4 regions of the Arthrobacter sp. AG1021 genome follow, and region 1 is predicted to be linked to each of the others. Evidence: riboswitches for the same ligand, from Rfam matches in the RefSeq annotation. Region 1 holds a riboswitch; each other region holds the start of a gene.
The links. A riboswitch is a leader RNA that binds a small molecule or an ion and turns the genes downstream of it on or off. The one in region 1 is predicted to bind thiamine pyrophosphate.

Region 1 (3,219 bases):
GTTATCAATTTGTCACTGTAGTCCGCTGTGACAAGTATTGTTTTCTTCCGGTGGACGAAATATGGTCGGCGTAATGCTGTTTCTGTGACCTTTTGGATGTACCTGTGAAGAAGTTCTTGTTCCCGTTGTTGACCGGGGTGCTGCTGCTCAGCGCCTGCACCACACCCGTATCCAAGCTCGAAACCGTGGAACAGCAAGGACCTGGAGGATACGACTCGGCTTGGGAAACAGAACAGCATGGCTACGATGAAGACCCCTACGCGAAGTACTACCAGGAAGGCGTGCCGATTTTCTCGGAGCTGCAAACGCAGGTTTTGAGACCCAGTCCGATCTTCGGTGATCTTGATACTCGTGAGGATGTGGACGATTTTTCCATGGGCATTTCGGGATTTTTCCGATCCACGACCGTCACGGATGAAAATGGCGAGCAGGAGGTTACCAACGAATCGACGTCCATGAGCGGAACCGCAGAAGAAGCGGGTGCGTAGAGGGTTGAATTTGGCTGCTGGGGTGTAGGACGCGCAGCCGTGCAGGTATTCATCAACGTAGATTTTCCAGAGATTGGCATGGAGCCAACGTTCGAGATGCCAATGACCTGTAACGTCCCCGCCGCAACCACATACGGCGAGTTTGAGATCGATCGGTCCACCGAGAGCTATTACATTGTGGTCTCCGGTGATCCCGAAACGATTGGATCCTACGAACTCAACCTGTACCGAAGCGATGGCAGGTGAGCGAATGAAGAAAGTGCTGCCTATCCTCGGTGCTGTCATTCTTGCGCTCACGTCGTGCACGACTCCGGTCTCCGAGCTTGGCCCGCTCGATCGGGAACCGCCCAGGGAGCCATCGAACAGTCCGCAATTCCAGCAGCCCGTCGAGGAAATGTCCTCTGAGGAGATCGTCAATCGTCAAGAAGTTGCGCTGCACTACCCGCCGCTGATGTATCTGGCCATGACCGGATTTTTTGCGGACCCTGCTGCCACGGAACGCATGGGATTCTGGCAGGGCGAAATCGAGCAGCGCGGCTACCACGGGTTGGTTGCATGGGCTGCCCAACGCTTTCAATACCAACAGGGCGGAACCCTTGCGCCTGAAGAGTTCTCTTTGGAAACGGATGGCTTGCCGGGCCCGTATCTGATCAAGTACACCTGTTCAGGCTCGGGCCGGACCGACGTTCGAATCAAGGACGGGCCAAAGATGCTGCGGCAAAAAATTGTCCAGTGCTCGACAGATCCGAATGTCGTGGAATTCGAACTTGACGAGAAAAATATCGCGAATCTGGTCATCGAGCTGATCCCGGAGCTCTCGGCTCCGGCGGGTTTTGAAGTCCAGGTCATCCAGTAGCTCCGGAAACACCCGGCGAAGACACGTGTTCGGCCGTCCCGGACGGCTTGTGGTACTAATGGGACGTAGTGACACGGGGTGCCGCCATGCGGCTGAGATAAAACCCGTCGAACCTGATCCAGTTAGCACTGGCGAAGGGAATGTCCTGGATACCTCGATGCCACGCATCTACGCCGGGGTCCCGTTCGCCTTGACACATCTTCAAGGAGTTCGAGCACCATGAACGCACACGCAGCAACCGACACCGCAGCATCCACCACCACCGCACTGCCGCTCAAGGAACAACTGGTGCTGGTCACCGGCGGCGCCCGCGGGCTGGGCGCGGCCATCAGCGCCGCTTTTCTGGACGCCGGGGCGAAGGTCGTCGTCAACTACCGCAGCTCGTCGCAGGCGGCCGAGGAACTTGCCGCCGCATTCCCCGGACAGGCGCTGGCATTGCAGGCCGACGTGCGCGACGCCGCCGGGCTGAAGGACCTGGCCGCCGCCGCGGCCGAGCACTTCGGCCGCCCGATCACCACCTTGGTCAACAACGCGCTGGTGGATTTCTCCTTCAACGCAGATGCCCGTTCCAAGGCAGACGAGCTGTCCGCCGAAGAGCTCACGGCCCAGTTCGCCGGTTCCGTGCTCGCACCTGTCGCCGCGATCCAGGCAGTGCTGCCGAGCATGCGCCAGGCGGGCTTCGGACGCATCGTCAACATCGGCACCAACCTGTTCCAGCACCCAGTGGTCCCGTACCACGACTACACCGCGACCAAGGCGGCGCTGCTCTCGCTGACCCGCACCTTCGCGGACGACCTGGGCCCGGAAGGCATCAACGTCAACATGGTTTCCGGAGGCCTGCTGCGCACCACGGATGCCTCGGCCGCCACTCCTGAAGAGGTCTTCGACCTGATCGCCTCCGGCACCCCGTTGCGCCGGGTGACCTCGCCGGCCGAGCTCGCCGACGCGGTGCTGTTCTTCGCCTCGCCGCTCTCGCGCGGGGTGACCGGACAGAACCTGATCGTCGACGGCGGCCTGGTCAAGGGATGAGCGCATCGAGGAAGCAGGCCCGGTTCAACCTGTTCATCTACGGCGCGGGGCACCACCAGGCGGCCTGGCGGGCGCCGGATTCCCCGGCCGAGCGGCTGGGCGAGACCGGGTACTACGTGGAACTGGCGCAGCTGGCCGAACGCGGCCTGCTGGACGCGGTGTTCCTGGCCGACGGCCAGGCCGTCTCCCCGGAGGCCGCGGCGGCCGGACCGACCTGGTTCTTCGAACCGTTCACGCTGCTGTCCGCGTTGAGCCAGCACACCAGCCGGATCGGCCTGGTCTGCACGGTGTCCTCCAGCTTCTACACCCCGTTCCACGCCGCGCGCATGCTGGCCAGCCTGGACCGGCTCTCCGGCGGCCGGGCCGGCGCCAATGTGGTCACCAGCATGTGGGATACCGAGGCGCAGAACCACGGGCGCGAAACCCTGGGCGACCATGCCTACCGCTACGGCCGCGCCGACGAGTTCATCACGGTGCTGCGGGGGCTGTTCGGATCCTACCCCTCAGCGGCGGTGCGGGCCGACCGCGCAGGCGTGTTCACCGACCCGCGGCAGCTGTCGGCCATCGACCACGCGGGCGAGCACTTCGGTGTGCGCGGGCCGCTGAATATCCCCGACGGGCCGCAAGGCTCCCCGGTGCTGTTCCAGGCAGGGGCCTCCGCCCAGGGGCGCGAGCTCGCGGCGGCCCATGCCGAGGCGATCTACGCGGTGGCCGCCGACCGGCAGATGGCGCTGGACTACGCACAGGACGTGCGGTCCCAGGCCGCCGCGGCCGGGCGCGATCCGCAGGCCCTGGCCATCATGCCGGGGCTGGTCGCCTACGTGGGCCGCACGCTGGAGGAGGCCA
Region 2 (3,219 bases), on a different contig from region 1:
TGCGCACAGCATGCTCGCCCCGCGCGCAAACCAGCTCCTCGGCGTGCAGCATCGGGGCGCCGCCGGCCCTCGGCGCCGGCGAGGTCTGCGGAACATAGCCCGGAATCCAGACCCCTGCCTGCGCCAATTCGGCGCGCACCGCCGCGTCCCCGGCCAGCGCCTCGGGGTGCAGGTCGTGGGCGATCCCCCCGCCGGGGGCCAGCACCAGCACCCGATCCACCTGCCGGGCCCACGCCTCCAGCCGGTGCTCCACCACGATCAGCGTCGCCCCGGTGGACTCCACGGCACCGATCACCGCATCGCGCAGCGGCGGGATGCTGCCCGGGTCGATATTCGCGGTCGGCTCGTCAAGCAGCATCAGCCCGGGGCGCATGGCCAGGATCCCGGCCAGGGCCAGGCGCTGCTTCTGCCCGCCGGACAGTTCCTGCGTCCGATGTTCGTAGCCCAGTGCGCCGAGCCCCACGGCGTCAAGCGCCTGCGGGATCCGCTCGCGGATCTCCTGCGGGTCGACGCCCAGGTTCTCGGCGCCGAAAGCGACGTCGTCACCCACCCGGCTCTGCACCACCTGGGTTTCCGGATCCTGCTGCATCAGGCCCACCGGGAAGCTGCGCGCGAACGCGTCCTGCCCGCCGACCAGCAGCTCGCCGGCGGGACCGGCGTCCTGGTCGACTTCGAGCACGCCGGCCAGCGCATGCAGGAAGGTGGATTTGCCGGCCCCCGACGGGCCCAGCAGGAGCACCTTCTGACCTGCAGGGATCTGCACGTCAAGTCCGGCGATGGCCGGGCGGTCGCGCTCGGCATGCTGCCAGGTGAAGCCGCGCGCGCTGATCTCCACACCCTGCCGGGTCAGCGGGGCCGTACGCCCGTTGGCGGCGGCGCTCATTTGCGCACCGCAAGCGCCGGTTCCAGGTGAGCGCGGCGGCTGGCGAGGTTGCTCAGCGCGCCGGTGCGGGCCAGCGCCCGGGTAATCCACCAGGACAGCAGGCCGGCGACAACCAGGCCAGACACGGCGGTGGCTCCCACGTGGAACAGCTTCATGGACTCGGTGTATTCGGCCACGCTGCCCACGACGTAGGCTTCGCTGAGGCCGGCAAACAGGCCCGAGCCCAGGCCTGCAAGCAACGCCACCGGCAGGTTCCAGCGGCGGTAGCGGAACAGCGCGAACACCAGCTCGGCGCCCAGGCCCTGGACCAGGCCGGAAATCAGCACCGGCATGCCCCAGTGCGTGCCCAGCAGCGCCTCAACCACGGCGGCCAGCACCTCGCAGAACAGTGCGGCGCCGGGCTTGCGGATGATCAGCGCGCCGAGCACCGCCGGGAACAGCCACAGGCCGGTAAGCAGGGCAGTGCCGGGTGGGAAGGCGGTGAAGGCCAGCGAGAACAGGCCGTAGCTCGCGGACCAGGCCCAGAAGACCACGCCGGAAGCGACGGCGATGACCGAGGCGATGACGATATCGACTACGCGCCAGGTGCTGCGCTGCGTCGTGCGGGTTGTGCTCATGAGGTGTCCTCCTTGATCAGGAGGGGGGATGAACGGAATCGGGGCGCTGTCCAGCGCCGGTCCGCATCCGAGATGCTCGACTTCCTTCGCCGGTACTAACCGGAGCAGGTTCGAGGGTCTGCGATCTATCGCACTCTCAGCGCCTTTCGCCGCGAACGGCTTGACGCTCCCCTGTCGGAATAATTACTGCCCACCCACCATACCGCAGGTAAGCTGGCAACGGAACGATAAGTCACAACGTTGAACGTGAGGTCCACATGAACGCAGTACAAAAGCTCATCGCAACCGGCATTTCCCTGGGTGCGGGCTTCCTCGGCAGCAAGCTGGTCGATCAGGTCTGGAAGGGTTTCACCGGCAACACCGCCCCGCGCAAGGGCAGCGAGGAAGCCGCCGAGGCTTCCATGCGCCAGGCGCTGGGCTTCGCCGTGTTCTCCGCCGTGGTCGCAGCGGTCATCCAAGTGCTGGCTGATCGCGGCACCACCAAGGCCATCGCCAAGTTCACCAAGTAGCACTCCAGCGCAACAGCAGCGGGGCATTGCCTGCTCAGGGAATGGCCCGCTGCTGTTGGTTGAAGTTATTTCGCGTCCGGCCCGGTCTCCTGCGGATCAATTTCCGGCACGGTCCCGGTGTGCGGGGCGGAGGTCACCTTCTCCACGACCTGGCGCAGCTCGTCGGAGTACAGGGTCTCCTTGGCCGCGTGCTTGGTGCGGTAGCCGGCGCGGCCGATCATGTGCGCAGACACCGGGGCGGTCAGCAGCTGCATCGCCCAGGCAAGGACGAGGACCGGGATGACGGTCCAGCTGCGCAGGTGGATGGCCAGTCCGGCGAAGATCAGCAGGAAGCCCAGCACCTGGGGTTTGGTGGCCGCATGCATGCGGGTGAGCATGTCGGGAAAGGTCAGCAGGCCGATGCCGGCAATCAGGGACATCAGGCAGCCCAGAATCAGCAGCACGGCGACGAGGATGTCGAGGAAAAGGTCCATTACGCGTTCCTCTGATCCGAGACATAGCGCGAGACGGTCACCGAGCCGATGAACCCGATGGTGCAGGCGGCGACCACGAACAGCACGTAGTCGGTATGCCTGTTCAACGCCATCTCCAGGCACAGGGCCGCGGAGATGATCAGCAGCATGACATCCAGGGCCAGCACCCGGTCGAGGATCGAGGGGCCTTTCGCCACACGGACTAGGCAGGCGATGGCGCCCAGCCCGAGCAGGCTGCCGCAGATCCAGACGACAACTTCGATCATGGCTTCTCCTTTGTCCTTCTCACGCGGGGGCTGCATTCGTTCTTGATGGCTTCGTACTCGTCCTGGCTGCCGATGGCCATGATCAGGCGGCGTTCGATGTCGCGGATGTTCTCCCGCGCCTTCGCGACCTCCTGGGCCGAGTCGACGTCGATGTAGTGCAGATACAGGGTCGAGGAGCTGCGGTCCACGTCGAGCACGAAGGACCCGGGAATCAGCGTCAGCACATGGCCCACGGTCATCACGATCAGGTCCGAGTCGGTGCGCAGCGGCACCGCGATCACCGAGCTGCGCGTCTTCTTCCCGCGCACCACCGCCAGCCAGGCGACGTGCACGCTGGCGGCGACGACCTGGCCCAGGAACCATCCGAACAGCTTGACGCAGTACCAGAGGTTCAGCCGCCCGGAGAGCACCACCGGCGGCAGCGGGAACAGGTTCACGATGACCAGCGCGATGACGGCGCCAAAGATCAGG
Region 3 (3,219 bases), on a different contig from region 1:
TCCGCTGCGGGGATTTGTCGCGCCGAACCGGTGGATCATTGCCGGGCTGGCCGCGGCACTGCTCGCCGCGCATGCAGGATTCGTCCTGCTCGTCCGCTCCGTGGCGATCCCTTGGCAGGTGGGCGCAGAGGTGGAAATCTGGTATCGGCAGGTGCTTGAAATCCGCTCGCTGCGCGTAGTCGCCGGCGCGTTCGTGGCCATGCCAATGATGGGATACCAGTTGTTCGCCGAATTCTCCCTGTTCGGCCTGCTGGTCTTCTGTGCGCCGGCGGTGCTGGCGCTGCCGCGCCCGCAAGGTTCGATGCGGCCGGAGACCAGTGACGCGGGCCGCCGATGAGCGCCCAGATCACCGTTGACCTGGACTCGGCGCTGCCGCCCTATGAACAGATCCGCGCCCAGGTGGCTTCGCTGATTTCGCTGGGCGAACTGGCCGCCGGGAGCAGGCTGCCCACGGTGCGCGCGCTGGCCGCCGATCTGGGTGTGGCCGCCGGCACCGTGGCCCGCGCCTACAAGGAACTGGAGGCCGAAGGACTGATCTCCTCGCGCCGCCGGGCGGGCACCGTGGTCAATGAGCTGCCAGGGCAGCCAGCGCTGGACGAGCACCTGGTCGAGGCAGTGGACAGGGTCTGGGCGCTGGCCGCGGAGCTGGGGGTGGACGCGGCGACGGTGAAGGCGCTGGTTGCGCGGAGGACGCGATAGCTCGGTAACCCTGTCACCACCGCATCATTTCCCGAGCAGCCGGGATTCGGTTGACGGTGTCCGCCCCTCTTTGTAGGCTCAGCCTAAGCTCACCGCAATGCTTGGAATGGATAACCTGTGGATCCGGTTTCGATTTTGATCGTCTGCGTTTTGGTCATACTTTGCGCGCTGCCGTTTGCCATAGGCGCCATGCGCAGTCTCGACCGACGAGCCGACGACCTCGAAGGATCTGACCCGGAAATCTCCAGGGCACTTCGAGAAGCACGGAAGAATATCGATCGCGGCAGGGGCTACGAAGATCCGAGGCTCTAGCGGCCGGCACGGGCCGGCCAACTTCCAACGGCGTTAAGGATTTGTCCTTGCGAAGATATCTGCGTACCCTCGGGATCAGTGACACGGGGTGTCGGAGAAGCCGACTGAGATGAGACCCGTTGAACCTGAACTAGGTCAAGCTAGCGGAGGGATGTCGCATGACTCTGCCTATTGTTGCCCGCAATTACCGGGAACAATCCCCCTTGGTGTTCTGCCTGACAAACACCGTGGTTACCAACTTCACCGCCAATGTACTGCTGGCTTCCGGCGCGGCCCCGGCCATGACTGACCTGCCCGGGGAAGCCGGGCCGTTCGCCGCGGCCGCCTCGGCCGTGCTGGTCAACCTGGGCACGCCCACCACCGAGCAGCTGCGCGCCATGGAAGAAGCCGTCGACTCGGCGAGCGCCGCAGGCACCCGCTGGGTGCTGGATCCGGTGGCCGTCGGAGCGCTGCCGGTCCGCACGGAATTCGCCCGGCGCATCGTCGCCCGCCGCCCCACTCTGATCCGCGGCAACGCCTCGGAAATCATGGCGCTGGCCGGCTGGGAGTCCTCCGGCCGAGGTGTGGATTCGCTGGACAGCGTGCAGGAAGCCATCGCCGCCGGGCGTGAGCTGGCAGTGAAATACGGTTCGGTGGTCGCGATCTCCGGCGAGGCGGACGCCATCATCGACGCGCAGCGCACCGTGCTGGTGCACACCAACGGCATCGGCCTGACCCGCATCACCGGCGGAGGCTGCGCCCTGGGTGCGGTGTGCGCGGGCATGCTCGCGGTGCATGAGGACCCGTTCGAAGCCGCCGTGGCGGCCCATGGTTACTACGGCCTGGCCGCCGAAAAGGCGCTGGCCGCCAGCTCCGGGCCGGGCAGTTTTGCCGTGGCCTTCCTCGATTCCCTGGCGGCCGTTGAGCCCGCCGCACTTGAGACCCTGAACTGTGAGGAAAAGACCTATGCGTGATCTCGGAGCCTACCTGGTGGCCAACACCGCCAGCTGCAGCCCGCATAGCACCCTTGAGGTGATCGAGGCAGCCGTGGCCGGCGGGATCCAGTGGATCCAGCTGCGCGCCAAGGAGGAAAGCGCCCGCGAGTTCTTCGAGCTGACGCTTGCGGCCGTAAAGCTGACCGAGGGCAAGGCGCAGCTGCTGGTCAACGACCGCATCGACGTATTCCTGGCGGCCCGCGCCGCCGGGGCCGCGGTGGCCGGCATCCACATCGGGCAGAAGGACGTGCCGGTGTCCCTGGCCCGCCAGCTGATCGGCGAGGGCATCATCGGGCTCAGCGCCTCCACGCGGGAGCAGATCGCCCAGGCCAACCTGGATGCCGAGTTCATCGACTACCTGGGTGTTGGCGCGGTGCGCGCCACCCCGACCAAGAAGGACCACCCCACCCCGCTGGGCCTGGACGGCTTCGCGGAACGCACCGGCTGGACCGCGCTGCCCTGCGTGGCCATCGGCGCGGTGACCGCCGATGACGCCGCGGCCATCCGCGCCGGCGGCGGCGCCGGGATGGCCGTGGTGCGCCCGGTCTGCCAGGCAGATGATCCGCGCAGCGCCAGCGCCCAGCTGGTTTCCGCCTGGGAGGCGGCCAGGTGAACATCCTTTCCATCGCGGGCTCCGACCCGTCCGGCGGCGCCGGCATCCAGGCCGATCTGAAGGCCATTGCCGCCAACGGCGGCTACGGCATGGCAGTGATCACGGCGCTGACCGCGCAGAACACCCGCGGGGTCAGCGGAGTGCAGGCCATCGACGGGGATTTCGTCACCGCGCAGCTTGAAACGCTCAGCGCGGATGTGCGCATCGACGCGGTGAAGATCGGCATGCTGGCAAACCAGGAGATCATCGGCGCTGTCGCCGCCTGGCTGGATACCGTCAACGCCCCGGTGGTGCTGGACCCGGTCATGGTGGCCACCAGCGGCGATGCCCTGCTGGAGGACGCCGCCGCGCTGTACCCGCTGCTGGCCCGCGCCACCGTGATCACCCCGAACACCGCCGAGCTCGGCGCGCTGCTCGGCGAAGCCGCCGCGCAGGACTGGGAGCTCGTGCTGGAGCAGGCCCGGCGTCTGGCCTCCGCCCACGACGTGCTGGTGCTGGCCAAGGGCGGGCACCTGGCCGGGGCGCAGTGCCCCGATGCGCTGGTCTCCGCCGCCGGGGTGCTGGCCGAGTTCAGCTCCCCGCGCCTGGCTACCAAAAACACCCATGGCACCGGCTGCACCC
Region 4 (3,219 bases), on a different contig from region 1:
GTCCACGGCCCGGGCGTGCTCCGCGTGCGGCGGCTGGCCCAGGACCAGGTCCGCGGTCAGCGAGGAGCCGAACGGGGTGAGCAGCACCCCGTGGCGGGAATAGCCGGTGGAGAGCACCATTCCGTCATCCAGCCGCCCGATCAGCGGCCGGTCGTCGGGAGTGCCGGGCCTGGCGCGGGCGATGACCTCGTTCAGCGAGCAGTCGACGATCCCGGGCACCAGGCGGCGGGCGTTGTCCAGCAGCTTGTGCATCTGCCCGATGTTGACCGCCTCGTTGCCGTCCTCGCGGCTGCTGGCGCCCAGCACCAGCGAGCCGTCCGCGCGCGGCACCAGGTAGACCGGGTCGCGATGCACGATCCCGCGCACCGTGTGCGTGAGCAGCCGCGGGCCCGCAGGGCCCTGCAGCCGGAAGATGTCCCCGTAGACCGGGCGCAGCGGAAGTTCCGGCGTCCCGGCTACGGTGCCCAGGCCCGCGGCGAGCACCACCTGGTCCGCCTCGATGATCCGGCCGCTGCCGGTGCGCACCGCGTGGGTGGTCCCGGCACGCTGCAGCAGCTCGACGGCCGGTTCGCGGACCAGCTGGGCGTCCAGGTGCCCGGCCAGGATCGCCACCACGGAGCGCGGGTCGATCTGGTGGTCCCCGGCGCAGCGCACCGCGCCGGCGATGTTGCTGGCCAGCGCCGGTTCCAGCCGGCGGGCGGCGCTGGGCAGCAGGGTCTGCGCGCTGAAGCCCAGGGACGTCTGCAGCTGCACCAGCTCGTGCAGGGCGTCGCGGTCGGCCGGTTCGGCGGCGACCACCAGGGTCGCATTCTCCAGGTAGTCCGGGCGCCGTCCGGTGGCCTGCTCGATGCGCTGCACGAAATCCGGGTAGGCCTGGTTCGAGGCGCCGAGCAGTTCATGCAGGATTCCGTGGCCCCAGGTGGTTTCGGCGGCCGGGGCGAGCATGCCGGCGGCGGCGCGGCTTGCCCCCTGCCCGGAGTCCGGGTCGATGACGGTGACTTCGCAGCCGCGCCAACGCAGTTCGAAGGCGGTGGACAGGCCGATGATCCCGGCCCCGATGATGGCAACGTGCAACGAAGGCACTTCCTTCCTACGGCGGCATGACCCGCATCAGGTGTAGCGGTCGGCTCGGTGCCCTCTCAGCCTGGTCGGTTCAGGCTCCCGCGGAGTTGAAGCGATTATAGGCATGAGCTGCACCACAAATGCCAACTGTGCGCCGCGGGCGCGTCATCTTTGCGCGCGGCGGCGGCGGTCCGGGGGTCCTGGGCGCGTCGTTCCAAGGTGCCGGATGGGTAAATCCTCAAAGATCCATGAATTCATTTGCCCGCGCCCCGGCTCGTAGGGAAGCGTGGCGTGAAGGCGCCCGGAACCGGGCGGCACCGCAACCGGAAGGAGAACACAGTGCTGACACTGACCGATCAGGCCGATGCGATCGTGACCTCGCTGGTCACCAACCAGACGGAGGACACCGAGGCGGGGCTCCGCATCCAGCCCGCCGAGGAGACCGACGGCCAGCAGACCGAGCGTTTCGCCGTGCGGGTCGTCGACGGCCCGCAGCCGGCGGACCAGGTGATCCAGGGCGAGGGCAGCCCCGTCTTCCTCGACGAGCTGGTCACCGACGCCCTGGATGACAAGGTGCTCGACGCGAACGTGGATGCCGAGGGAACCATCACCTTCCAGGTCCTGGCCCAGCGTTAGGCTTGCGCCATCCGCAACCTGGGGCTGGTCCCCGGCGCGGCCGCGCACGCGCAACTGCCCGGGCAGCGCTCGTGCGGATCCGGTCTTCCCGAATCCGCATCCAGAGCCGCTGCACCGGGCAGTTGCATGTTGGCTATGTTGTGATGCGGCGTAGTGACGCGCCGGCTCCCTGCCGGCTTCCCGCCGCGGTTGGATGTCCGCTAGTCGACGATCTCGCTGGCGACCTTGGCCCCCAGCTCAACGGTGCGCGAGACCGTGCAGTACTTGTCATGGGAGAGCTTCACGATGCGCTCGACCATGCCGGCGGCCTTGCGGCCCTCGTCGGTGTCGGGGAACTTCAGGTCGAAAGACATCGTGATGTCGTCCATGCGCCCGGCGCCGTCCTCGTTCAGCTTGTAGCCGCTGGCGGCGACCTCGAACTTCTCCGGTTCGCTGCGCCGGGTGGTGGCCACGTCGACGTCGATGGCCGAGCAGCCGGCGATGGCCGCCAGCAGCAGCTCCACCGGGGTCAGCAGCCCCTCGCCCTGGCCGAACTCCAAACTGGCGCCGCTCTCGGCGCTGGTCGCCCGGTACTTCCTGGATTCGACTCGTTCGACTTTGACTTCACGCAGTTCACGGGTGTTTTCGCTCATGGATCTATCGTGACACGTCCGGGGCGGAAAGCTGGACATGGCGCAGCTGGATCCGGGCCAGCGGGTCGGTGTGCTCGGCTTCCTTTTCAACCTCGAAACCGTGGTCGAGGAAAAACGACAGGGTGCTCGCGTTCTGCCCATTGATCTGGATGCAGGTCGCCGGGCACAGCGTGAGGATGTCCTTCAGCAGCGCGCTGCCCACACCGTGGTGGCGGTCGTGGTGGCGCACCCATAAGAGCTCGATCTGCGTTTGGCTCCAGGCGGCGAAGCCGACGATCTCCTGGCCCAGCTGGGCGATCCTCACCGAGACGCGCTGGGAGTAGACCGCTTCGAGGGCGTTGGCGACGGCGTCCACATCGGCGGCCGAGAGGAAGTCGCGTCCTCCCTCCACCGAGTTGCGCCAAACATCCAGGAGTTCAGGGACTTCCTCCACGCTGGTCCAATTGCGAAGAACGAGCATCTCAGACATTGCCACTCCTCCCAGCTGCGGAATACTCCGCGTGTTGTCTCGTTATTTTCTCCTTGTGAGATGCCACAGAGAAGCACGGATAGGTAACAAGTAACGACTCATCTGCGCCGTAAAAGCGGGCCCGGGGATCTCGGACTGTCACAACTCACGACACAGCGAAGGCAGAAACCGCCTTGGCCCAGCCGGTAATTTCCTCTGCCACAATATCTGGTTGGTCAAGGTGCACGTTGTGCCCCGCCGCAGGAACAACAACGATTTCGGCCGATGGATACCTCGCCGCGAGCCTGCGCGGATCGGCGAAACCGGTGACGTGGTCATGTTTCCCGCACAGCATCAGCACCGGGCAGCGCAGCTGTCCGGTGCGCTCGACCGGCAGCTCGTCCAGGAAGTAGCGCTTGGACAGCTTGGCCAGCGAACGCA

Region 2: it holds a riboswitch for thiamine pyrophosphate, as region 1 does, so the genes downstream of both, DFO58_RS00555 (ECF transporter S component) here and DFO58_RS14630 (3-oxoacyl-ACP reductase) in region 1, are expected to answer to the same signal.
Region 3: it holds a riboswitch for thiamine pyrophosphate, as region 1 does, so the genes downstream of both, thiM (hydroxyethylthiazole kinase) here and DFO58_RS14630 (3-oxoacyl-ACP reductase) in region 1, are expected to answer to the same signal.
Region 4: it holds a riboswitch for thiamine pyrophosphate, as region 1 does, so the genes downstream of both, thiO (glycine oxidase ThiO) here and DFO58_RS14630 (3-oxoacyl-ACP reductase) in region 1, are expected to answer to the same signal.

Annotation. Positions count from the first base shown of each region.
Region 1 is NZ_RBLB01000010.1:229,402-232,620, reverse strand. Features, by position in the region: gene DFO58_RS14645 (hypothetical protein) at 105-488, shown strand; gene DFO58_RS14640 (hypothetical protein) at 528-734, shown strand; gene DFO58_RS14635 (hypothetical protein) at 739-1,344, shown strand; TPP riboswitch at 1,409-1,502, shown strand; gene DFO58_RS14630 (3-oxoacyl-ACP reductase) at 1,564-2,373, shown strand; gene DFO58_RS14625 (NtaA/DmoA family FMN-dependent monooxygenase) at 2,370-3,219, shown strand, end outside.
Region 2 is NZ_RBLB01000006.1:82,041-85,259, reverse strand. Features, by position in the region: gene DFO58_RS00560 (ATP-binding cassette domain-containing protein) at 1-883, opposite strand, end outside; gene DFO58_RS00555 (ECF transporter S component) at 880-1,500, opposite strand; TPP riboswitch at 1,565-1,683, opposite strand; gene DFO58_RS00550 (DUF4235 domain-containing protein) at 1,758-2,009, shown strand; gene mnhG (monovalent cation/H(+) antiporter subunit G) at 2,075-2,482, opposite strand; gene DFO58_RS00540 (monovalent cation/H+ antiporter complex subunit F) at 2,482-2,748, opposite strand; gene DFO58_RS00535 (Na+/H+ antiporter subunit E) at 2,745-3,219, opposite strand, start outside.
Region 3 is NZ_RBLB01000011.1:15,036-18,254, forward strand. Features, by position in the region: gene DFO58_RS15335 (hypothetical protein) at 1-337, shown strand, start outside; gene DFO58_RS15340 (GntR family transcriptional regulator) at 334-699, shown strand; TPP riboswitch at 1,086-1,180, shown strand; gene thiM (hydroxyethylthiazole kinase) at 1,170-1,964, shown strand; gene thiE (thiamine phosphate synthase) at 1,957-2,598, shown strand; gene thiD (bifunctional hydroxymethylpyrimidine kinase/phosphomethylpyrimidine kinase) at 2,595-3,219, shown strand, end outside.
Region 4 is NZ_RBLB01000006.1:407,723-410,941, reverse strand. Features, by position in the region: gene thiO (glycine oxidase ThiO) at 1-1,083, opposite strand, end outside; TPP riboswitch at 1,071-1,175, opposite strand; gene DFO58_RS02165 (Fe-S cluster assembly protein HesB) at 1,402-1,698, shown strand; gene DFO58_RS02160 (OsmC family protein) at 1,899-2,330, opposite strand; gene DFO58_RS02155 (GNAT family N-acetyltransferase) at 2,335-2,799, opposite strand; gene DFO58_RS02150 (alpha/beta hydrolase) at 2,945-3,219, opposite strand, start outside.